One region of the Microbacterium sp. NPDC090281 genome, then DNA from elsewhere that is predicted to be linked to it. Evidence: predicted binding sites of a transcription regulator. Region 1 holds the regulator's gene; each other region holds the start of a gene.

Region 1 (7,864 bases):
TGCGCGTCGACGGGCTCGCCGCCGCGGACCGAGATGACCTCGCCGGAGTCGACATCGATGCACCACAGCCCCGGGTTCACACGTGAGCCGTTGCCGGAGAGAAGCACACGGGTGCCGTCGACGGCGTCGATGCTCACATGACCGTCGCCCGGGAACTCGATCACGCTCGCGCCGCCGTCGGCATCGATCACGACGACCTCGTCGCGTCCGTTCGTGCGCACAGCGACGATGCGGCCGTCATCGAGCGGCTGATACCAGCGGTTGCCGAGCACCCAGAGCCCGTAGCCCGTGTCGGCGTCAGAGCGGGCGAGCGGTCGCGCAGCGCCGACGGGAGCAACTCCGTCGAGGGTGACGCGCTGCAGAGCCCAGCGACCGTCGGGGTCATCGGCGAAGACCAGTTCCGTGTCGCTGAGCCATTCCGGCTGCAGCGCCGCTCGCGAGGGGATCGTCTGCGGGGTACCGCCGTCGACCTGTGCGATCTGCACGCGCGCGTTCTCCCACGGCATCCGCCCCTGGTTCCAGGCCACCCATGCGACACGGGTCCCGTCGGGGGAGAGCGCGGGGTGGGCGTAGAAGCCTTCTCCCTCCGCGACCACCCTGATTGCGGACGCATCATCGGCGGCGGAGCCGTCGAGCGGGATCTCGACGATCGAGCGAAGATGCGGCGTGGTCGAGAGATCTTCGCGCACGGCCAACAGGCGTCCGTTCTGCAGACGCAGGCCTCCGTGCGAGGGGCCCGGAGCCGTGAGGGGGACGAGTATGCCTCCCGCCGTCAGACGACGGACCCGCTGGTCTCCGGCATCGACGAAGTACAGGCTGCCTTGGTCGTCTGCCGTCCAGGCTCCTCCGCCGTACTCGTGAACGCGCGAACGGGCGCTCCAGGGCGCAGGGAGAATCTCGGCGCCGGAGGAACTCCGTACCGTCACACGTCCCTTCTCGGTCGGCACCGACTCGCCCCACCAGATCTCCGTTCCGACGAAGCGTGCGCCGTCGATACGGGGGGACGATGCCGCAACCGACGCGGCGGAGTAGGGCGATGGCCAGGAACCGTACGGGGACGACGACATGCTTCGAGCCTATGGCCGACGACACCCGGCGTCACACGAGTGCGCTGAGTCGTCGAGGTGATCGGGGTCTTCGAGGTGATGTGGGGGTCTTCGGGTGAACCAGGACTGCGGCCTTACCGGCGGAGAATGTTCGAAGGCCCTCCCGGGAAACCGGGAGGGCCTTCGTCGTGATGCGTCGGGTCAGACTGCGCGGAGTACTGCCACGATCTTGCCGAGGACGACGGCCTCATCGCCGAGGATGGGCTCGAAAGCCGAGTTGCGGGGGAGCAGCCAGGTGTGACCGTCGCGGCGGCGCAGTACCTTGACCGTCGCCTCGCCGTCGAGCATCGCGGCCACGATCTCGCCGTTCTCCGCACTGTTCTGCGAGCGCACGACGACCCAGTCGCCGTCGCAGATGGCGGCGTCGATCATCGACTCGCCTGAGACCTTGAGCATGAACAGGTCGCCCTTGCCCACCAGCTGGCGGGGGAGGGGGAAGATCTCCTCGACCTGCTGATCCGCGGTGATCGGCACGCCGGCAGCGATGCGGCCGACCAGAGGGACGAGAGCGGCGTCACCGACCGGGGTCGCGACGTCGGCCGGGTTCTCGGTGCCGCTGCCCGGCAGGTCGATGAGAACCTCCATCGCCCTGGTCTTGCCGGGGTCGCGCCTGAGGTAGCCGCTGAGCTCGAGCTGACCGAGCTGGTGAGTCACGCTGGAGAGCGACTTGAGGCCGACTGCGTCGCCGATCTCCCGCATGCTCGGCGGGTAGCCGTGGTGTGCGATCGAGTTCTGGATGACCTCGAGGATCGCCATCTGCTTCGGGCTGAGGCTCTTGCGGCGGCGCGTCCGTGGTGCCTCCGACTCGGGGGCAGAGTTCTCGCTCATGGTGCTCCTTAAGTGCGTGATCCGACTTCGCTCTTCGAATGTCGGAGGCCCGTGGTGGGGTATCCCTATCGAAACCGTATCCGAGAAACCGGCTGATCTGGAAGATCTGTTCGAGCGTGTCGGCCAATTTCCGGTTGTGGTTTCGAAGAATACTTGACAGATGTTCGAACTCGAAGATATCTTCGGTACGTAGCTTCGCATTCACGGCTCCCGGCCGAGACGCGAATGCGAACGCTACGCCAACTTCCCCGGCGGCCTGACGGCTCCGGAACAGGATAAGGAGCACGACATGAGCAGCATCAGCTTCAGCACCGCAGCAGTCATTCCGGCATCGTCGCGTCCGTCGACGCGACTGCGGTTGACGACGCGTGGTCGTGGTGTGCTGCTGGCGCTCGCGTCGGTACCCCTGGCAGTCGGCATCGCCTTCGCGGCACTCAGCGGAGGCAGCGCCATCGCCTCAGGGGCAGACACGGCTGCAGTGAGCGTCGAGACCGTGACGGTCATGCCGGGTGACACGCTCTGGTCGATCGCGACCGGGGTCGCACCCGACGCCGATCCGCGCGACGTCATCGGCGAGATCAGTCGGATGAACCTGCTGCGAGGCGGCGAGCTCCAGATCGGCCAGACTCTCGCGATTCCTGCGCAGTACGCGAACTGAGCAGGTCGCCGCAACGTTTCGTCATCCGCTCAGCGGGCGGCTTAGCATGGGAAGGGTGACCTTCTCCCTCAACGATCTCCCACTTCGTGACGATCTTCGCGGACTGACTCCGTACGGTGCTCCGCAAGCGCCTCTTCCGATCGCGCTCAATGTGAACGAGAACACCCATCCGATTCCGGATGCAGTGGCGAGTGACATCCTCGACGGCATCGCTGTGGCGATCCACGAGGTCAACCGCTATCCGGACCGGGAGTTCACCACCCTCCGGGAGTCTTTCGCGGAGTACCTGGGCCACGGTCTCACTGCCGAGCAGATCTGGGCCGGCAACGGTTCCAACGAGGTGCTGCAGCACATTCTGCAGGCGTTCGCAGGCCCGGGGCGTACGGCGTTCGGCTTCGCCCCGACGTACTCGATGTACCCGCTGATCGCGCAGGGGACTGGAGCGCGGTGGATTGCCGGTACCCGTCAGCCCGACTACACGATCACCGCCGATGAGGCTGCGGAGCAGGTGCGCGCAGCCGACCCCGACGTGATCATCCTCTGCTCGCCCAACAACCCCACCGGTACACCGCTCGGTCTGGATGTCGTCGAAGCGGTCTATGAGGCGTCGCGGGGCATCGTCATCGTCGATGAGGCTTATCAGGAGTTCGCCCCACACGATGCGGCATCCGCGTTGACCCTGCTCGAAGGTCGGCCTCGACTCGCCGTCTCCCGCACGATGAGCAAGGCATTCGCCTTCGCCGGGGCCCGGGTCGGCTATCTCGCGGCAGACCCGGCCTTCATCGATGCGCTGCGTCTGGTGCGGCTGCCCTATCACCTGAGCAGCCTCACCCAGGCGGCGGCCGTGGCTGCGCTGCGCAACTCCGACGTGATGCTCGGCATGGTCGAGGAGATCGTCGAGCAGCGCGACCGGATCACGGCGACCCTCGAAGCGCTCGGGTACCAGCCGCACGAGTCGTGGTCGAACTTCGTGCTGTTCGGTGGCGTCGCCGACCCTAAGGCGACCTGGCAGCAGCTGTACGACCGAGGCGTGCTGGTGCGTGACGTCGGCATCCCGGGGCACCTCAGGGTGAGCGCGGGAACCGAGGCCGAGACCACCGCGTTCCTCGACGCGCTGGCCTCGATAGGATCGGCTTCATGAGCACCCCCGTATCGACCCCGCGCACCGCGAGCCGCGTCCGCAGCACGTCGGAGTCCACCGTCGAGCTCGAGCTGAACCTCGATGGCACAGGTGCGAGCCACATCGACACTTCGGTGCCGTTCTTCGACCACATGCTCACCGCCTTCGCGAAGCATTCGCTCACCGACCTGACAGTGCGTGCATCGGGCGACACCCACATCGACGCGCACCACACCGTCGAAGACGTCTCGATCGTGCTCGGCCAGGCCATTCTCGAAGCTCTCGGCGACAAGTCCGGCATCTCCCGCTACGGCGACGCGCTCGTGCCGCTCGATGAGGCGCTCGCGCAGGCGGTCGTCGACATCTCCGGGCGTCCGTACCTCGTGCACACGGGGGAGCCCGCAGGGTTCGAGCACCACCTCATCGGCGGACACTTCACGGGCTCGCTGGTGCGTCACTCGTTCGAAGCCATCACCTTCAACGCCGCTCTGACGGTGCACGTACGCGTGCTCGGGGGCCGTGACCCGCACCACATCGCCGAGGCGGAGTACAAGGCATTCGCCCGCGCATTCCGTCAGGCCAAGGCGCTGGACCCCTTGGTCGACGGCATCCCCTCCACCAAGGGCGCGCTGTGAGCGGAGCACCTCGCATCGCGGTGTTCGACTACGAGTCGGGCAACGTCCACTCAGCGGTCAAGGCGCTCGTCGCCGCCGGCGCGGATGCGGTGTTGACCCGCGATCGTGCCACGGCTCTCGAGGCCGACGGACTCGTCGTCCCGGGTGTCGGAGCGTTTCAAGCCGTCCGCGACGCACTGCGCGCGCACGGCGGAGATGAGATCATCGACCGTCGCCTGGCCGGTGGTCGTCCGGTGCTCGGCATCTGCGTCGGCATGCAGGTGCTGTTCGAGCACGGTGTCGAGCGCGGTCACGACACCGCGGGGCTCGGCGAGTGGCCGGGCGCCGTCACCGAGCTGAACGCACCGGTGTTGCCGCACATGGGCTGGAACACGGTCGAATCGGGCCCGAACAGCGTCCTCTTCAAGGGCATCGAGCAGGAGCGCTTCTACTTCGTGCACTCCTACGCTGCGCAGTCCTGGGAGCTCGATGTCATCCCCCCGTTCCCCGAGCCCGTCCTCACCTGGACGACCTACGGCGACCCTTTCCTCGCCGCGGTCGAGAACGGTCCGCTTTCGGCGACCCAGTTCCACCCGGAGAAGTCCGGAGACGCGGGCATCCAGCTGCTGCGCAACTGGGTCGAGAGCCTCTGACGACGCCGACAGGCGTCATCCGTTTTGTCCCCCGCCCTCGGGCGGACTACCCTCGGTTCTCGTGCCCGCTCCGGGCCGTAGAGCTTCCCGATCCAAGGAACCCATGAACGACTTCGCGCAGTCCCCCTCGCTCACGCTCCTTCCCGCGGTCGATGTCGCCGGCGGCAAGGCCGTCCGTCTGACCCAGGGCGAGGCCGGAACCGAGACGAGCTACGGCGACCCGCTGGATGCCGCAGGGGAGTGGGCCGCACAGGGTGCGAAGTGGATCCACCTCGTCGATCTCGACGCCGCTTTCGGGCGAGGCAGCAACGCACCGATCCTGCGCAAGGTGATCAAGCAGTTCAAGGGCGTGAACATCGAGCTCTCCGGAGGCATTCGCGATGACGCGACTCTGGAGGCGGCCCTGGAGAGCGGTGCGACCCGGATCAACCTGGGCACAGCAGCGCTGGAGAACCCCGAGTGGGCGGCGGACGTGATCGGCCGCTACGGCGAGGCGATCGCGGTCGGCCTCGATGTGCGGGGCACGACGCTCGCCGCCCGCGGCTGGACCAAAGAGGGCGGGGACCTCTGGGAGGTGCTCGAACGCCTGGAAGACGCGGGCTGCAGCCGCTACGTCGTCACGGATGTCACGAAGGACGGCACGCTTCGCGGCCCGAACCTCGAACTCCTGCGCGAGGTGACCTCGCGCACTCCGAAGCCGGTCGTCGCATCCGGTGGCATCTCGAGCCTGGACGACGTCGCGGCTCTCCGCGAGCTCGTGCCGCTGGGCGTCGAGGGTGCGATCGTCGGCAAGGCACTCTACGCTGGCGCATTCACGCTGGCTGAGGCCCTGGATGTCGCAGGAGACTGACGCGCACTCCTGCGGACCCGAGCCGCACAACCATGGCGATTCGGCCGGGGTTCCGTGGGAGGGGCGCAGCTTCGAGCCGAACCCGCATGCCGCAGACGACGGCTCGGCCGACCCGGCCCTGCTGGCGGCCCTGCTCAGCTTCCGGGCGGGCGAGGGCGGCCAGGTCGAGGTCGTCGACGCCTTCCGCGCTGCGCGGGTGCTGATTCCCCTCATCGCCGAGAAGGGCGAAGAGGGCGTCGCGCCGAGCGGTCTCGCTGTCGACAAGACGCAGGAGCTGTCGATCGTGACGGTGGCTGCTCCCGACGGCCGTCGCGTACAGCCCGTCTTCTCCTCGGTCGAGGCTATGCAGAGGTGGGATCCCACCGCTAGGCCGATTCCCGTCGAGGCTCTTCGGGCGGCACTGGCGGCGTGGGCGGACGACACCGACCTCATCGTGCTCGACCCGACGTCCGAGACCGAGTTCGTCATCCGGCGTCCTGCCGTCTGGGCGATCGCCCAGGGCCACCGCTGGGAGCCGAGCTTCTTGTCGACCGAGGTCTTCACCGCGCTGCAGGAGAGCGTGGCCCACGAACTGGCGGTGATCGATGTGGCCGTCGCATCCGGCGATCCCGATGCGCGCCTGCGCGGACCGGAGCTGATCGTGATCCTCGAACTCGTGGACGGTCTGGAGCGTGAGGTGCTCGATGCCGTGCTCTCGCGTCTCGCTCAGCGCTGGGCATCCGATGACCGCATCGCTGTGCTCGCGGATTCGTTGACCGTGAAGCTTCGCCGCAGCCTCTGACTCCGTTCGCTACGATCGGGCCATGTCCCGCCGTCAGCTGCGCGCCCTCGCCGTCGTCGCGCTCCTCGGAGGCGTCGCGACCGGGACGACGGGCTGCTACACCGCGTGTCCGGCCATCGCCTACCTCAGCGCGGTGGCCCTCGACGTGAGCGCGTTCCCGGACGTCGCGGCCATCCAGTTCTGCGTGGAGGCGAAATGCTCACCAGCACCGGGCGAAGATGCGACCTCCGCGGCCAATCTGTATGCGGCGACGCCTCAAGACGACGGTACGTGGAGCCTGGCATTCGACATGGCCACGCCGGACACCGTCGAGATCCGTCTCTTCGACGCGCAGGGAACCCTCATCCACGAGTCCGAAGAGTCGATCGCCTGGACCCACACCGGAGGCGCCTGCCCTGGCCCCTCGACCGCAGAACCCCTCGTCCTCACACCTTGACGACGAATCCCATACTCCGACTTCCGCCGTCATGGTGAGGTGAAGGGCGCAGTGATGCCGCCCGAGTGAGCATCGGGAGGGGCCCGCGAAGCGGGAGGGAACCCGCTCTGCGAGCGAAGGCGGGAACCGCAGCGCCCGCCCCACGTACTAGTTGACCGGCCCCGTCCACTTCTCGCCAGGCCCCTTGCCGATCGGGTCCGGGATCGTGGATGCCTCGCGGAAGGCGAGCTGCAGCGAGCGGAGGCCGTCGCGCAGCGACCGTGCGTGCATGTCGCTGATCTCGGGGGCGCCGGCGGTGATGAGCCCGGCCAAGGCGTTGATGAGCTTGCGTGCCTCGTCGAGGTCGAGCTGAGCTGCTGCGTCGGGATCGTCTGCGAGGCCGAGTTTGACGGCTGCCGCACTCATGAGGTGCACGGCGGCGGTGGTGATCACCTCGACGGAGGGGACATCGGCGATGTCTCGGGTGGCCGACGACGCGGCCTCCTCCTGACGTGCCCAGCGCTCTTCGCGCTCTCGTGCAGCCTCGTCCGATGCCTGGTTCGTCACTTCGCCTTGCTTTCTGTTAGACTTTGGCGGGCTCCGGAGCGTCATGCTCCGGATCGAAAGAGGATTCACTTCCCACCCGCGCTTGCCGTTCAAGGCTACCGGGTCTTGCACTCCACCGGCTCCGTCCGCAAGACGGACCCGGCAGACAGGGTGCGGAGCCGGCGTCTGAATGCCGGTGGGTGGGACGATTCCGATTTCGCCCGTGATGCAGAGAGCGTCGCGGTGGCCGAATCACATCGTCTAAGGAGTTCCGCATCAGCGATCCCCGTACC
Region 2 (7,864 bases), on a different contig from region 1:
TCGAAGCCGCCGCCTCGACGCTGCCGCCGTCGCTGGCCCGCATCGCGCTGGTGGTCCGCGAGAACCCGTCCCTCGTGATCGAGAACACGATCAACGAGCTCGCCGAGGAATGCCAGACGTCCGTCGCATCCGTCGTGCGCTTCTGCCGCGCGATCGGCTTCAGCGGTTACGCTCCGCTCCGCATGGCACTGGCCGCAGAGCTCGGCAAAGAGGCCGCTCAGTTCTCCGCCAGAGGCGCCTACGGCTCCGAGATCTCCGACGGCGACACACTGCGCGAAGCGGTGTCGAAGGTCGCCTCCCTCGAACTCCTGGCGATCGAGGAGACCGTCGCCCAGCTGGATTTCGAGGTGCTCGAGGCGGCGGTCGACGCGATCGACCGCGCCGAACGCATCCTCCTCTACGGGCTGGGCGCCAGCCGATTCGTCGCAGAAGACCTCACCCACAAGCTCCTGCGCGTCGGCCGGAACGCACATATGCCCGCCGATCCGCACGAGGCCGTCGCAGTGTCCGTGCTGCCCACCGCGCCGACCGTCGCGATCGGGTTCTCCCATTCGGGTTCGACGCTCGAGACCGTGCGGTTCCTGGAGACCGCGCGCGCCAGCGGTGCCGCGACGATCGCGGTCACGTCGGCGAAGGACTCCCCCCTCGCCCGCGCGGCCGAGCACCCGCTGTTCACCGAGGTGCGCGAGTCGACGTTCCGCGCCGGCGCCATGGTGAGCCGCATCGCCCAGCTCACCCTCGTGGACTGTCTGTTCATCGGCGTCGCGAAGCGCCGATACGCCGAGACCGTCGACGCCCTGCAGCGCACCGGCCAGGCGACCCGCGCACTTCGAGGCTGAACGGCCGCAGCGGGTCCTCTCCCGCTCGCGCGCGAGCGGGAGAGGACCACGAGCACCGCTCCGCGTCGCGACCGCTCAGGCGTCGCCGAACATCTCGGGGAGCGAAGCAGTGAACTCGTCGAAATGGCTGTACCAGACAGTGTGGGCGGCATTCGGGATGCTGCGGACCACCACTCCCCCGTTCTCGAACCGCCGGGCATCCTCATCACCGACCCACGTGCTCGGGTCGGCGCGAATCACGATGGAACCCGGTGCCGCCTCCCACGTCATATCGGGTCCGCACGACAGGGAGGCCGACGTCGCCGGGTCGAAGCGAGCCGCAGCCCTGGCCTCCACCACGGCATCCTCCTCCGAGTAGAAGGGACGGGCTTGACGCAACCTCTCCGGACGCAGCCGCGCGAGTCTGTCCCGTGCGTAGTCGGCCGTGAGAGCACGGCGATCACCGCCTCCGACAAGGGAGAGCGGGGCGTCGACGTACACCGCCAGCTTGGGCCTCAGTACAGGCGCGGCGGCCGCGAGAACGGTCGCGCCATAGGAGTGTCCGACAGCGTCGACAGACCGCCCCGGAGCGAGATGCCGAACAGTCTCCACGACAGAGGCTGCGGCTCGCTCGATGGTCAGCTCTGGATCCCGCGGGGAGAGCCCATGCCCGGGGAGGTCGAGGGCCAGCACGCGGTAGCCGCGATCAGCGAGGAGCGGGACGACCCGCCACCAGCTCTCGGCGGACCCCATGAAGCCGTGGAGCAGGACCGCCGTGCGCGGGCCGTCGCCGGTATCGATCGCGTGCAGGAGCATCGGATCAGTCAATCAGGTTCGTTACCGTTTCGTGACCACATCGCATTCTTAGAGCTTCGAATTCCCCTTCGAATGTCGGTGGTCTCTGATGGACTGAAGCCATGACCGCACTCCTCGACGCGACCGACTCCCAGATGGCGATGCTCGCCGATCTGGTCGCGTCGCTCGAAGCGGCCGAAGCGACGCTGAGCAGCATGCAGGCTGCTCGCGACGGCATGCTCGCGATGGCGGGCCGCCTCGCTGTCGACATCGCGCGCGAGTCCGCGCACCCCGACCATGGCGACATGGCCATCCGCACGGTGGCGGCCGAGATCGGCGCAGCGCAGCGGGTGAGCGACCGCACGATCGAGCGGCGCATGGCTGAGGCGTCGTGGCTGGTGGAACGGTTCCCCGCGGTCTGGGCGGCCCAGGGCGAAGGGCGCATCAGCGGCGCACATTCACGCGTGATCGTCGAAGCGGGCACCCACCTCGACGACGCCGTCGATCGCCAGGCCTACGCGGCAGAAGCCGTGACGCTCGCCGAGTCCGAGTCTCCGAACCGACTCCGACGACTCGCACGAAGGCTCGCCGAGCGGTTCCAGGAGCGCACGATCACCGAACGACACCGCGACGCCCGCGAGAAGCGGCGCGTGTGGGTGAAAGACCTCGACGACGGTATGGCCGAGCTGGGCGCGCACGGCCCGGCCGCTCTCGTGCACGGCATGTTCGACCGACTCTCCCAGATGGCGCATGCCGTGAAAGAGGAGAACGCCAGGGCTGCGAAGGCCGCCGCGAGCGGCACCAACACCGACATCGACACCGACACCGCAGGAGAGCATTCCGTCGGCGAAGAGTATGTGGCAGACGAGCGCTCGGTCGACCAGCTGCGCGCGGATCTGCTCTCCGACCTCGTGCTCACCGGCGCACCGACCGGACACGACACGACCGAAGGGCTGCTCGGCGCGATCCACGCCCGTATCGAGGTGTCCGTGCCGGTGATGACGCTGATGGAAGACGATCAGGCGGGTTCGGAAGCGAACGACCTCGACCTCACCGGCCTCGGTTTCGGCGATGGCCTCGACCGCAGACTTGGCGGCATCGATCCCCGGTTGACCGACCGCGACCTGCCTCCTGCTGAGCTCGACGGCACGACGCCGATCGACGCGAGAACAGCCCGCGCGCTGGCCGGCTCTGCGTCGGGTTGGGACCGCGTGTTCACGCATCCGATCTCCGGCGCGATGCTCGCGGTCGATCGATACCGTCCGAGCGAGCATCTGCGACGGCACCTTCGAGCGCGAGACCAACGCTGCAGGTTCCCGGGATGCGGAATCAGGGCGAGAAAGTGCGACCTCGACCACAATCACGCCGCTGCGAGCGGAGGACCGACCTCCGATACGAACCTCTCCGCGTTCTGCCGACGTCATCACATGCTCAAGCACAACTCCCCGTGGCATGTCGAGCAGCGGGCGGGCGGCGTCTTGGAATGGACGAGCCCGACCGGACGCGGTTACATCGACAGGCCACCGACCCAGAACACCGTCGTGTTCACCGAGACGTCTGTTCCTTCACCGTTCTGACGAGCCTCGGGCGGCCTGACCATCCGACGACCTGGCGAGCTTCCGACGGCCTGACGAACCGACGAGACGCGGGCGGCCTGACCATCCGACGAGCTGACGAGCTGACGAGCTGACGAGCTGACGAGATTCCGACGCCCTGACGAGCCGACGGGACTCGGGCGGGCTGACGAGCTGACGAGCTGACGAGATTCCGACGCCCTGACGAGCCGACGGGACTCGGGCGGGCTGACGAGCTGGCGAGATTCCGACGTGACGAACCGACAACCCGACGACCGGACGAACCGACGAACGAACGAGTCCCGGACGAGACTCCGACAACCCGACGAACAGACGTGACCCGGCGTCCGAAGGACTCGCACCTGGGTCCGGCGCACACACGCGAACGAGCCGCCCGGACCTGGAGGTCTGGACGGCTCGCTCGGTGCTGCGGGTACTGCTTCTGTTACTGGTACGACTTCACGATCTCGAGGAGGCTCGGGACGTTGGCGTAAGCCTCAGCCGCGTTCTCCTTCGTGACGATGATCGGGTCGAGCAGGTACGACGGGACGATCTTCTTGCCGTTGTCGTACTGCTCGGTGTCGTTGACGTCGACCTCCTCGCCCTTCTGGAGCTGGCCGACCATCTTGATCGACTGCTCGACGAGGAGCGTGGTGTCCTTGTTGATCGTGGAGTACTGGATGCCCTCCATGATCGACTTGACCGACTCGACCTCGGAGTCCTGACCCGTGACGACCGGGACCGGCTTGCCTGCACCCTGCACCGAGGTGATGATGGCGCGGGCGAGGGTGTCGTTCGGGGACAGGACGCCGTCGAGCGTCTCGGAACCGTACGAGGAGGTGAGCAGCGAGTCCATACGGCGCTGCGCGTTCTCCGGCTTCCAGCCCTCGGTCGCGGTCTGCGCGATCTCGGTCTGGCCGGAGACGACCTTCAGCGTCCCGTCATCGATCTTCGGCTGGAGAACCTCCATCGCGCCGTTGAAGAACACCGGCGCGTTGGCGTCGTCCGGCGAGCCCGAGAACAGCTCGATGTTGTACGGCGCCTCGTGGCCTGCGCGCTCAGCGAGACCGTCGAGCAGCGCCTGCCCCTGCAGCTGGCCGACCTTGAAGTTGTCGAACGCGACGTAGTAGTCGACGGCCTCGGTGTTCTCGATCAGACGGTCGTACGCGATGACGGTGACGCCGGCGTCGCGGGCTGCCTCGACCTGCGTCGACAGCTGCTTGCCGTCCTTCGCACCGATGATGATGACCTTGGCGCCACCGGTGACCATCGCCTGGATCTGGTTCTGCTGCTCGGCGACCGTGTTGCTGGCCGGCGCGTACTGCACGTCGGCCTTGAAGCCGGCCTCCTTCAGACCATCGGTGAACAGCTGACCGGCGAGAACCCAGTTCTCGGAGGTCTTGTCCGGAAGGGCGACGCCGATCGTGGCGTCGGCGGCGAAGCCCTTGGCCTCGTCTCCCGATCCGGAACCGGTGTCACCGCCGCGCTCCGAGGAGCAGCCGGTGAGGGCGAAGGCGCCCGCGACGACAAGCGCTGTCGCCGACAGAAGAATCTTCTTCATGTGATCTCTTTCTCTGGTGTGTGAAGGTCCAGGCGCGTGTGCGGTGCGCGACTCGACCCCTACTTTCCGCGCGTCTCGTCGACGGCGGGGGCTTCGTACTTCTGGCTGGTGGGGTAATTGGCCTTCGGGTCGAAAGTCTCGAGTGCGGGGTCTTCCTTGCGACCGAACCGTCGCGTCAGGAACCCGATGATCGAGGGGCGGCCCTGCTGCTTGTTCCAGACGTCGACACCGACCGCGAACAGGAGCACGAGGCCCTTGATCATCGAGACCACGTCAGCGCCGGCGCCGAGCAGCGCGAGTCCGTTGTTGAGGAACGCCATCACGAGACCACCGATGATCGACCCGATCACGGTGCCGATGCCGCCCGAGACGGCGGCGCCACCGATGAAGACCGAGGCGATGGCGTCGAGCTCCCAACCGTTGCCGTCCTGCGGACCGGAGGCCGTGGCGCGGGCCACGTAGATCATTCCAGCGAGCGAGGCGAGAACCGACATGTTCATCATGACGAAGAAGTCGACCCAGCGGTCCTTCACGCCCGACAGACGCGCCGCCTGGCGATTGCCACCGACGGCGTAGATGTGGCGGCCGAACACGGTGTTGTTCGTGATGAACGAGTAGAGGATGACGAGGGCGAGCAGGATGACGCCCGAGATCGGGAAGCTGGTCCCTTCACGCCCTGTAGCGAACAGCCACCCCGCGATGAGGATCACGGCCGAGATCAGCACGACCTTCGTGATGCTCACCCAGCGGGGCGCCATGTCCGAGCCCATCTTTGCCTGCGCGCGGCGGGTGCGGATCTCCGAGATGACGATCCACAGCACACCGATCAGGGCGAGGACCATCGTGAACACGTTGAACGGCACGGGGATGAACGACAGCTCGGGCAGGTAGCCGGCGCCGATGACCTTGAACCCCTCCGGGATGGGGATCGACTGCGAGTCGCCGACCCACTGGTTCGCACCACGGAAGAAGAGCATGCCCGCCAGCGTCACGATGAATGCGGGCACCCCGACATAGGCGACCCAGAATCCTTGCCAGGCACCCACCAGCACGCCTACGCCGAGACCGAGGAGGATAGCCAGCGGCCACGGCAGATCCCAGTCCGCCATGGCCTTGGCGACGACGATGCCGGTGAACGCCGCGACCGATCCGACCGACAGATCGATGTGCCCCATGATGATGACCATCACCATGCCGATCGCGAGGATCAGGATGTAGGAGTACTGGTTGACGACGTTGATCAGGTTGCCCGACGAGAGCGTGAGTCCCTGACCTTTGAAGATCCAGGTCAGCACCTGGAAGACGACCAGGATCACGACGAGGCTGCCGAGGATGCCGAACTGGCGGAGGGTCGACTGGCCGCCGCCGAACATCTTCGTGATGTCCTTGAAGTGGAAGCCGCGCTTCGTGGCGGTGGTTTCGGTGGTCATGCGGATGCTTTCTGGGTCGCGGAGGTCATGCTGCGCATGAGGTCCTCAGGTGTCGCCTGATCGGCCGGGATGCAGTCGGTGACCCGACCTTCGAAGACGGTGTAGATGCGGTCGGAGATGCCGAGGAGTTCGGGCAGCTCGCTGGAGATGACGATGACGCCCTTGCCCTGCGACGCGAGCTGGTTGATGATCGCGTAGATCTCGTACTTGGCGCCGACATCGATACCGCGGGTGGGCTCGTCGAGGATCAGCAGGTCGGGGTCGGTGAACATCCACTTCGCCAGCACGACCTTCTGCTGGTTTCCGCCGGAGAGCTTGCCGACGCCCTCTTCGACGGAAGGGGTCTTGATGCGGAGCGCCTTGCGGTACTCCTCGGCGACCGCGAACTCGGCACGCGAATCGACGACGCCGCGCTTGGCGATCTTGGAGAGCTTGGCCGCGACGACCGACCGCTTGATCGTGTCGAGCAGGTTGAGCCCCAGTACCTTGCGGTCCTCGCTGACGTACGCCAGCCCGTGCTTGATCGCCGATGCCACGTCGTACAGGGCGATCTCCTGACCGTCCTTGATCAGAGTGCCGGAGAGGAACGAGCCGTACGACCGGCCGAAGATGCTCATCGCGAACTCGGTGCGCCCTGCGCCCATGAGGCCGGCGATACCGACGACCTCGCCACGGCGCACGTTGATGCTCGATCCCTTGACGACCATGCGCTCGGGAACGGTCGGATGCTGCACCCACCAGTCCTTGACCTCGAAGAACACCTCGCCGATCTCGGGCGTGCGATCGGGGTACCGGCTCTCGAGCGAGCGGCCGACCATCCCGCGGATGATGCGGTCTTCGTTGATCTCGCCACGGGAGATGTCGAGCGTCTCGACGGTGCGACCGTCACGGATGATCGTGATCTCGTCGGCGATCTGCTCGATCTCGTTGAGCTTGTGGCTGATCATGATCGACGCGATGCCCTTGGCCTTGAGCCCGAGGATCAGGTCGAGCAGGTGCTGCGAGTCGTTCTCGTTGAGGGCTGCGGTCGGCTCGTCGAGGATCAGCAGCTTGACGTCCTTGTTGAGCGCCTTCGCGATCTCGATCAGCTGCTGCTTGCCGACGCCGAGGGTCTTGATCTGCGCGTCGGGGTCTTCACTCAGCCCGACCCGGGCGAGGAGCTCGATCGTCCGCTCCTTCTGCGCCTGCCAGTCGATGCGGCCGAGGTGCTGGATCTCGTTGCCGAGGAAGATGTTCTCGGTGACGGAGAGCTCCGGGATCAGCGCCAGCTCCTGGTGGATGATCGCGATGCCGGCCTGCTCGCTGGCGACGATGTCCTTGAAGCGCTGCTCTTCCCCGTAGAGCAGGATCTCTCCGTCGTAGGTGCCGTACGGGTACACCCCGGACAGGACCTTCATCAGAGTCGACTTCCCGGCACCGTTCTCGCCGCAGATCGCATGGATCTCCCCAGCGCGGACGGTGATCGAGACGTCGGCGAGTGCCTTGACCCCTGGGAACTCCTTGGTGATGCTGCGCATCTCCAAGATGGGGCCTGACACGGTAGGCAACGTTGCTGTGGTGCTCACGGATCTTTCCTCGCGACGTGCGGTCACCTTCGATGTGACCGTTCACATTGGATTACATCGTCCACTCACGACGATCCTCTGTCAAGTCCGCGCGCCGATTTCGTGTCGCTACCGTGATGCA
Region 3 (7,864 bases), on a different contig from region 1:
CCGACAAGCTGCTCACCGGGGCCGGGTTCGTCGGACTGGCCATCCTCGGTGAGGTCGATTGGTGGATCGTCGCGATCATCCTGGTGCGCGAGTGGGGGATCACGATCCATCGGCTCATGGTCGCCAGCGAGCACGTCGTCGCCGCAGCGTGGATGGGCAAGATCAAGACCGCGTTCCAAGGAGTAGCACTCGGCTGGGCGTTGCTTCCCCTCCACTACCTCATCGGACTCGATGCCTGGACGTTGATCACCTTCGTCCTGATGCTCATCGTCTTGGTGCTCACGGTGGCGAGTGGGATCGACTACATCGTGGCCCAGGTGCGAGGATCCCGGCGAAAGCAGTGAGCGCGGCGGCTGCAGCGGTCTTATCCGCGTTGGGTCGAAGGGGATGGACTCTGGGTGTCGCCGAGTCCCTCACCGGAGGGGCGCTGTGCGCAGAACTCGTCTCGGTTGCCGGCGCGTCTGCCGTGCTGTGTGGGGGAGTGGTCGCGTACGCGACACCGGTCAAGACGACGGTTCTCGGTGTCGATGCCGATCTCCTCGCCGAGCATGGTCCCGTGCATCCGCAGGTCGCCGTGCAGATGGCCGACGGTGTGCGGCAAGTGCTGAGCGTCGGCGGAAAGGCAGCCGAGGTCGGCATCTCGACAACGGGTATCGCCGGCCCGGATTCTCCTGATGGACAGCCGGTGGGAACGGTGCACGTGGGGATCGTGACACCGGACACCTCGAGTGCCACGTCATTCCGTTTCCATGGTGATCGTGCCTCGATTCAGGAACAGACGGTGGCTGCGGCGCTCGACGCATTGATCAAGATGCTCGCGGAATAGTGACGGCGGCGCGCTGGTTATTGAAGATGTGCTCACATTCAAACCACAGAGTGCAAGGGTAGATTTTGAAGAGGTCAGGAGTAATAGACTGGCTGTCTCATCGGGGGTAACCTCGAACGATCACATGGGGAGGAGGTTCCGATGATTCTTGTACGACAGGAAATCGGCGATGTGCTGAGGGACTTCCGCCTGCAGAAGGGGCGCACGCTCCGGCAGGTCGCAAGCAAGGCTTCGGTTGCGCTCGGCTACCTCAGCGAGGTCGAACGCGGGCAGAAAGAAGCGTCGAGCGAGATCCTCGCATCAGTCGCCGACGCTCTCGACGTTCCCATCTCGACAATCATGCGCGAGGTCGGAGACCGCATCTCCGTACTCGAGGGCATCCAGGTCTTCCCTGATGTCGTCCCTGACGACCTCGTGGCGTCGATCGAGCCCCAGCTCTCGCTGCACTGATCCGCGGCGAGGTAATCGATGCGTCGTAGCGAGTTTCTCCGCGCCGTCGACACCGAATTCGACGCGAGAGCGTCGTCGCTGGTGAATGACCTCGGGCTCACCGCCCTTCACGGCCGTACTGCGGTCGAAGCGTTGGCTGATGGCACGCCGCCGCGGCAGATCTGGCTAGCCTTGTGCGCCGAGATGGACGTACCGGACAGTCGACGGCATGGTGTCGGTCGGCAAGAGCCTCGCGGGCGCTGATCACCCCGGACGATGTCCGGAGCGTACGGGACACGCTTGTCGATATTCGGCGTGTCGTCGAAGATCTGTTCGAAACGGGCGTAATCTTCTGCACAAGTGGTTCAGGGATTCTGTTCTCCACGATGGGTGCGTTCGCCAAGTCGATGTCGGTGGTCTCTCCTACGGTGGAAAACAAGCCGAAGAGCCATTACGCCTTGTCGGAGAGTTCCTCCCAACCGGGAGAGCCGCGACAGCCTACAGGCGGCACCACGCGCGCAGAAGGAGCAGATCATGCCATCACCCGCCGACCGCGAGAAGTCCCTCGAGACCGCACTCGCTCAGATCGACCGCCAGTTCGGAAAGGGCTCGGTCATGCGGCTGGGTAGCGATGAGCGCGCCCCCGTGGCCGTCATTCCCACCGGCTCCATCGCCCTCGACGTCGCTCTCGGCGTCGGTGGTCTCCCGCGTGGTCGGATCGTCGAGATCTACGGCCCGGAGTCCTCGGGTAAGACCACGCTGACCCTGCATGCGATCGCGAATGCGCAGCGCGGCGGTGGTATCGCAGCGTTCATCGATGCTGAGCACGCGCTCGACCCCGACTATGCGGCGAAGCTCGGTGTCGATATCGATGCGCTTCTGGTGTCGCAGCCCGACACCGGTGAGCAGGCGCTCGAGATCGCCGACATGCTCGTCCGATCCGGTGCCATCGACCTCATCGTCATCGACTCCGTCGCCGCGCTCGTACCGCGTGCCGAGATCGAGGGCGAGATGGGCGACTCTCACGTGGGTCTGCAGGCTCGACTCATGTCGCAGGCGCTGCGAAAGCTCACCGGTGGACTGAGCCAGACCAACACCACGATGATCTTCATCAACCAGCTTCGCGAGAAGATCGGCGTCTTCTTCGGGTCGCCTGAGACCACCGCCGGTGGAAAGGCGCTGAAGTTCTATGCGTCCGTCCGCATGGACATCCGTCGTATCGAGACTCTGAAGGACGGTACCGATGCGGTCGGAAACCGCACCAGAGTGAAGGTCGTGAAGAACAAGATGGCTCCGCCCTTCAAGCAGGCCGAGTTCGACATCCTCTACGGCATCGGCATCTCTCGCGAAGGCAGCTTGATCGACTTCGGTGTCGAGCACGCGATCGTGAAGAAGTCTGGGTCGTGGTACACCTACGACGGCGATCAGTTGGGACAGGGCAAAGAGAACGCGCGGACGTTCCTGCTCAACAACCCCGATATCGCCTTGGCGATCGAGACGCAGATCAAGCAGAAGCTCGGCATCGGCGGCCCGGCCGCTGTACCTGCTGCAGCAGACGAGCTCGCTGAGCGTCGTCCGGCCTGATGAACGACACTCGTGGGGGCGATCCTGATCGGATCGCCCCCATCATCCCTCTCTTCGGTGGCACGTCCAAGAAGGCCCAGGCTGCACCGGCCTTCCCCAGTGGCGAAGGCGATGAAGCCCCAAAGGACGTAACGAGTAGCGCAGATGAGCGAGCGCTTTGGCGTTCGACCTGGGATGCGCCGTCCGGCTCGAGAACAGCCGTCGAACCGATCGAGGCAGGCACTCCCAGCAGTCATCATCCTGCCCGTGGGGCTGCGTCCGCTTCGGGCTCGCGGGGATCACACCCTGCGAAGTCTGCTCCTCGTCTCCGAGCCCTCGGAAATGTGCAGAGCGACGAGACCGGCGAGGAGGAGACCGCGATGCCGGACGAGATCCGCGTCGCGGCCGAAGAATCCCTCGTTCGCAAGTTGCGGACTCGGTCGTTGTCGATCTCGGAGGCTCGACAGGCCCTGAGAGGGAACGGGCTCGACAGCGGTGCGATCGACGACGTGATCAACGACTTCTGCCGCCGCGGCTATCTCGACGATGCCGCCCTCGCCGGGGTTCTTGTGATCTCCGGCGTGCAGCGGAAGGGCCAGGGACGAGTCGCGCTGTCGCGTGCGCTCGCACAGCGAGGCATCCCGCGCGATGTCATCGACAGCGCGCTCGATGAGTTGCCGGATGACGACGATGAGCGTGCCCTCGATTTCGCCCGCAACAAAGCTCGATCATTGAGTCGCCTCGACCACGACACGGCCCTGCGACGCCTGGTGGGTCAGCTATCCCGGCGCGGGTACAACGGAGCGGTGTCGATGAAGGCGGCGAAGGCAGCGTTGCGGGAAGAGGCATCCGGGGGTCCGACCTCCGGCGTTCATTTCGTCGAGTCGGACTGAGATCTCGGCGCAGCACCGGGCTAGGTAACGGCTCGTACAATGGATCCATCATGACTATCCCGCGCAGCGAACCGACGATCATCAGCGCATCGTCGGCAGCCGTCGACGAAGACGGACGACACCGATCGTACGAAGTGCGCACCTTCGGGTGCCAGATGAACGTGCACGACTCCGAGCGGCTCTCAGGCTCGCTGGAGAGCGCCGGCTACGTGCGGGCGATCGACGGCGCAGAAGCCGATGTGGTGATCATCAACACCTGCGCGGTCCGAGACAATGCTGCCGGCAAGCTGTATGGCACGCTGGGGCATCTCGCATCGGTCAAGCGCCGCAAAGAAGGTATGCAGATCGCAGTCGGCGGCTGCCTGGCTCAGATGGACAAGCAGGCTGTCCTCGACAAGGCCCCCTGGGTCGACGTGGTATTCGGCACCCACAACATGGGCTCACTGCCGGGATTGCTGGAGCGTGCGCGGCACAACGGCGACGCCGAACTCGAGATTCTCGAATCGCTCGAGGTGTTCCCCTCGACGCTGCCGACCAAGCGTGACTCGGCACACAGCGGGTGGGTGTCGATCTCGGTGGGCTGCAACAACACCTGCACGTTCTGCATCGTGCCGAGTCTGCGCGGCAAGGAGAAAGACCGACGTCCCGGCGACATCCTTAACGAGATCAGACTCCTGGTCGAAGACGGTGCGATCGAGGTCACCCTCCTCGGACAGAACGTGAACTCCTACGGAGTCGAGTTCGGCGACCGTCAGGCGTTCGGCAAGCTGCTGCGCGCTGCCGGCGAGATCGAAGGACTGGAGCGCATCCGGTTCACGAGCCCGCACCCCGCGGCCTTCACAGACGACGTGATCGACGCCATGGCCGAGACTCCGAACGTGATGCCGCAGCTGCACATGCCGCTGCAGTCGGGGAGCGATCGCATCCTCAAGGCGATGCGACGTTCGTACCGCAGCGAGCGGTTCCTCGGCATCCTCGACCGCGTTCGTGCTCGCATCCCGAACGCCGCGATCACCACCGACATCATCGTCGGCTTCCCCGGAGAGACTGAGGAAGACTTCGAAGAGACGATGCGGGTGGTGGAACAGGCCCGCTTCTCGAGCGCCTTCACGTTCCAGTACTCCATCCGTGAGGGAACCCCAGCTGCGACCATGCAAGACCAGGTCCCCAAGGAGATCGTCCAGGCTCGATACAACCGTCTGCTCGCGCTCCAGGAGCGCATCTCGCTGGAGGAGAACCAACAGCAGGTCGGCCGTCGGATCGAAGTGCTCGTCTCGTCCGGCGAAGGCAAGAAGGACACAGCGACCCACCGGCTCACCGGGCGCGCCGAAGACAACAGGCTGGTGCACTTCGAGGTGACGCCGGGGTCCGACCTCCCGCGCCCCGGCGATGTCGTCACCGTGACTGTCACACACGGCGCCCCGTTCCACCTGCTGGCCGACGACCCCACAGGCGCACCGCTCGAGATCCGTCGCACCCGCGGGGGAGACGCCTGGGACCGCTCGCAGGCGGAATCGTGCGCGGTTCCCACCCCCAGCAGCGACGGTGGGCCGAAGGCCGTCTCGCTCGGGCTGCCCACTCTGCGTGTCGGCGTGTGACCGGACCACGCCTGTGGGCGATCGTCGGGGCAACCGGCACCGGCAAGAGTGATCTCGCGATTGATCTGGCTGAACGGCTGCGGTCCCGCGGCAACCCGGCCGAGATCGTCAACGCCGACGCGATGCAGCTCTATCGCGGAATGGACGTCGGGACGGCGAAGGTCTCGATCTCGGAGCGCCGTGGAATCCCGCACCACCTCTTCGACGTCCTCCAAGTCGACGAGGACGCTGCGGTCGCGTGGTATCAGCCACGGGCTCGTGCCGCAGTGGAGGAGGTCCATCGTCGCGGCGGGGATGCGATCCTCGTGGGTGGTTCGGGTCTCTACGTCTCGAGCGTCGTGTATGACTTCAGATTCCCTCCGCGCGACCCGGAGCTGCGCGAGCGACTCGAACGAGAACTCGAGACCGAAGGGCCCACGCGACTGCTCGAAAGGCTGCGTGTGCTCGATCCCGAGGCCGCAGCCCGCGTCGATCCTCGCAACCCACGGCGCATCGTCCGCGCACTCGAAGTCCGCGAGCAGGGGAGCGCCACGCACGGCGCCGCGCTTCCGGATCAACCGATCCTGTGGCATCCGCGCACCCGGCTGTTGGGCCTCCACGTCGAACGAGCCGCGCTCGTCGAGCGACTCGACGCCAGAGTCGAGCGGATGTGGGAGGGCGGACTCCTCGCCGAAGTCGCCGAGCTCCGAGGCCGAGGGCTCGAACACGGAGCGACTGCACCGCGGGCCATCGGCTACGCACAAGCGCTCGCACAGCTCGACGGGACTCTCACCGAGCGCGAGGCCATCGCTCAGACCCAGGCGCTCACCCGTCGCTACGCCCGCCGCCAGGTGTCGTGGTTCAAGCGGTATCCCGACCTGGAGTGGCGAGACGCCCCGGTGGACGCCGACGCACTGCTCCAATCCTGAACCGATCGGTGTCGGAGGCCCATGCAAGGCTGATCGCATGACGACCCACTTCTACACCGCATCCAGCCTCGACGGGTTCATCGCGACCGAGGAGCACTCGCTGGACTGGCTGCTCACGCAGGACATCGATCAAGACGGCCCGATGGCGTACACGGGCTTCGAGCGGAACATCGGCGCACTGGCCATGGGAGCTTCGACGTACGAATGGGTGATGCGTCACGAAGAGGGGCGGTGGGGCTACGCCCAGCCCACCTGGGTCTTCTCGCACCGTCAGCTCGACCTTCCTGTCGACGCAGACGTGCGGCTGACACAGGCCGACATCAGCACCGTGCACGCCGAAATGGTGGCGGCCGCCGGCGGGAAAGACCTTTGGGTCGTCGGTGGTGGAGAGCTCGCCGGCCAGTTCGCAGATGCCGGGCTGCTTGACGAGGTGTGGGTGCAGTACGCACCGGTGACACTCGGCTCCGGCGCCCCACTGCTTCCACGAAGGCTCGACCTGGAGCTCATCGAGGTGGCGCGCAATCGAAACTTCCTCTGCGGCCGTTACCGGGTCACGCGGGTCTGAGCGCACCTCCGCGATACCTAGACTGATCTCATGGTCGCATTCACCAAGGGGCACGGCACGGGCAACGACTTCATCATCATCGCTGATCCCGATGGCGAACTCGATCTGACGGTCGAGCAGGTTGCGGTGTTGTGCGATCGTCACTTCGGGATCGGTGCCGACGGTATTCTTCGTGTCGTCAGGTCTTCCGCGATCGCGGAGGGCGCGGCATCGCTCGACGAAGAGCCGGGCGCCGAGTGGTTCATGGACTACCGCAATGCCGACGGATCCATCGCAGAGATGTGTGGCAACGGCATCCGGGTGTTCGCTCATTACCTCGTCCGTTCCGGCCTCGCGACCATCGACCCCGGATCGACGCTGCCGATCGGCACCAGGGCGGGCGTTCGTGATGTGACCCGGAGCGCCACGGGATATCAGGTCGATCTCGGCCGATGGAAGCTCTCGGGCGACGATCCGCTCGTACGTGTAGACGGCCTCTCCGTCACTCGTCCCGGAGTCGGCATCGACGTCGGAAACCCCCACGTCGTCGTCGCTCTCGCTTCGGAGGCCGAGCTCGCATCGCTCGAGTTGCACCGCGCGCCCGACTTGGAGCCCGCGTTGCCGGCGGGTGCGAACATCGAGTTCGTGGTTCCTGGAGAACCCCTGGTGCGCGATGGAGTCGGACACGTGAGCATGCGTGTCTATGAGCGAGGCGTCGGTGAGACCCTCAGCTGCGGCACGGGGGTCGCGGCGACCGCGCTCGCTGTTCGCTACTGGGCTGGCGAGAAGGCTCCGAACAACTGGCAGGTGGAGGTTCCGGGCGGAACCCTCGGCGTTCGCATGTTCCCCGCCGAAGATGGCGAGCATGTCGCTCTTTCCGGTCCTGCGCAGCTCGTCTTCCAGGGCGAGGTCGATCTCGCCTAAGCGAGTGACCCGCGAGCGACTCAGCCGAGGATGATCGGCTCGGTCGGCGGATTTCCGTGCTTGCGCACCTTGAGGATGCGGTACCCCTTGCCCGTAGCGGTGCGAAAGACGCTGTAACCGGGATGGAAGGTCGACCCGATCCATCGCTGGAGCGAATCGGCGCCGAGGTTGCGCTGGAC

The links. Region 1 encodes LexA, which represses DNA repair genes until DNA is damaged. Its sites were predicted from a motif close to TCGAACANNTGTTCGA; they were not measured.
Region 2: ACIQTX_RS08180 (DUF222 domain-containing protein) is a predicted target of LexA. The motif match lies at 1,691-1,706, and genes of this name have one in related genera.
Region 3: recA (recombinase RecA) is a predicted target of LexA. The motif match lies at 1,577-1,592, and genes of this name have one in related genera.

The regions. Positions count from the first base shown of each region.
Region 1 covers NZ_JBIVYH010000002.1:30,874-38,737, reverse strand. The annotation lists gene ACIQTX_RS14410 (prolyl oligopeptidase family serine peptidase) at 1-1,067, opposite strand, end outside; gene lexA (transcriptional repressor LexA) at 1,248-1,934, opposite strand; gene ACIQTX_RS14400 (LysM peptidoglycan-binding domain-containing protein) at 2,224-2,592, shown strand; gene ACIQTX_RS14395 (histidinol-phosphate transaminase) at 2,648-3,733, shown strand; gene hisB (imidazoleglycerol-phosphate dehydratase HisB) at 3,730-4,347, shown strand; gene hisH (imidazole glycerol phosphate synthase subunit HisH) at 4,344-4,979, shown strand; gene priA (bifunctional 1-(5-phosphoribosyl)-5-((5-phosphoribosylamino)methylideneamino)imidazole-4-carboxamide isomerase/phosphoribosylanthranilate isomerase PriA) at 5,083-5,829, shown strand; gene ACIQTX_RS14375 (SseB family protein) at 5,813-6,610, shown strand; gene ACIQTX_RS14370 (hypothetical protein) at 6,633-7,046, shown strand; gene ACIQTX_RS14365 (DUF1844 domain-containing protein) at 7,194-7,592, opposite strand; gene infC (translation initiation factor IF-3) at 7,847-7,864, shown strand, end outside.
Region 2 covers NZ_JBIVYH010000001.1:1,687,577-1,695,440, reverse strand. The annotation lists gene ACIQTX_RS08190 (MurR/RpiR family transcriptional regulator) at 1-839, shown strand, start outside; gene ACIQTX_RS08185 (alpha/beta fold hydrolase) at 915-1,634, opposite strand; gene ACIQTX_RS08180 (DUF222 domain-containing protein) at 1,736-3,190, shown strand; gene ACIQTX_RS08175 (sugar-binding protein) at 3,633-4,748, opposite strand; gene mmsB (multiple monosaccharide ABC transporter permease) at 4,808-6,178, opposite strand; gene mmsA (multiple monosaccharide ABC transporter ATP-binding protein) at 6,175-7,695, opposite strand.
Region 3 covers NZ_JBIVYH010000001.1:2,202,414-2,210,277, forward strand. The annotation lists gene pgsA (CDP-diacylglycerol--glycerol-3-phosphate 3-phosphatidyltransferase) at 1-344, shown strand, start outside; gene ACIQTX_RS10550 (CinA family protein) at 341-826, shown strand; gene ACIQTX_RS10555 (helix-turn-helix domain-containing protein) at 968-1,276, shown strand; gene ACIQTX_RS10560 (DUF3046 domain-containing protein) at 1,295-1,519, shown strand; gene recA (recombinase RecA) at 1,790-2,839, shown strand; gene ACIQTX_RS10570 (regulatory protein RecX) at 3,199-3,711, shown strand; gene miaB (tRNA (N6-isopentenyl adenosine(37)-C2)-methylthiotransferase MiaB) at 3,762-5,309, shown strand; gene miaA (tRNA (adenosine(37)-N6)-dimethylallyltransferase MiaA) at 5,306-6,217, shown strand; gene ACIQTX_RS10585 (dihydrofolate reductase family protein) at 6,255-6,782, shown strand; gene dapF (diaminopimelate epimerase) at 6,813-7,685, shown strand; gene ACIQTX_RS10595 (class I SAM-dependent methyltransferase) at 7,706-7,864, opposite strand, start outside.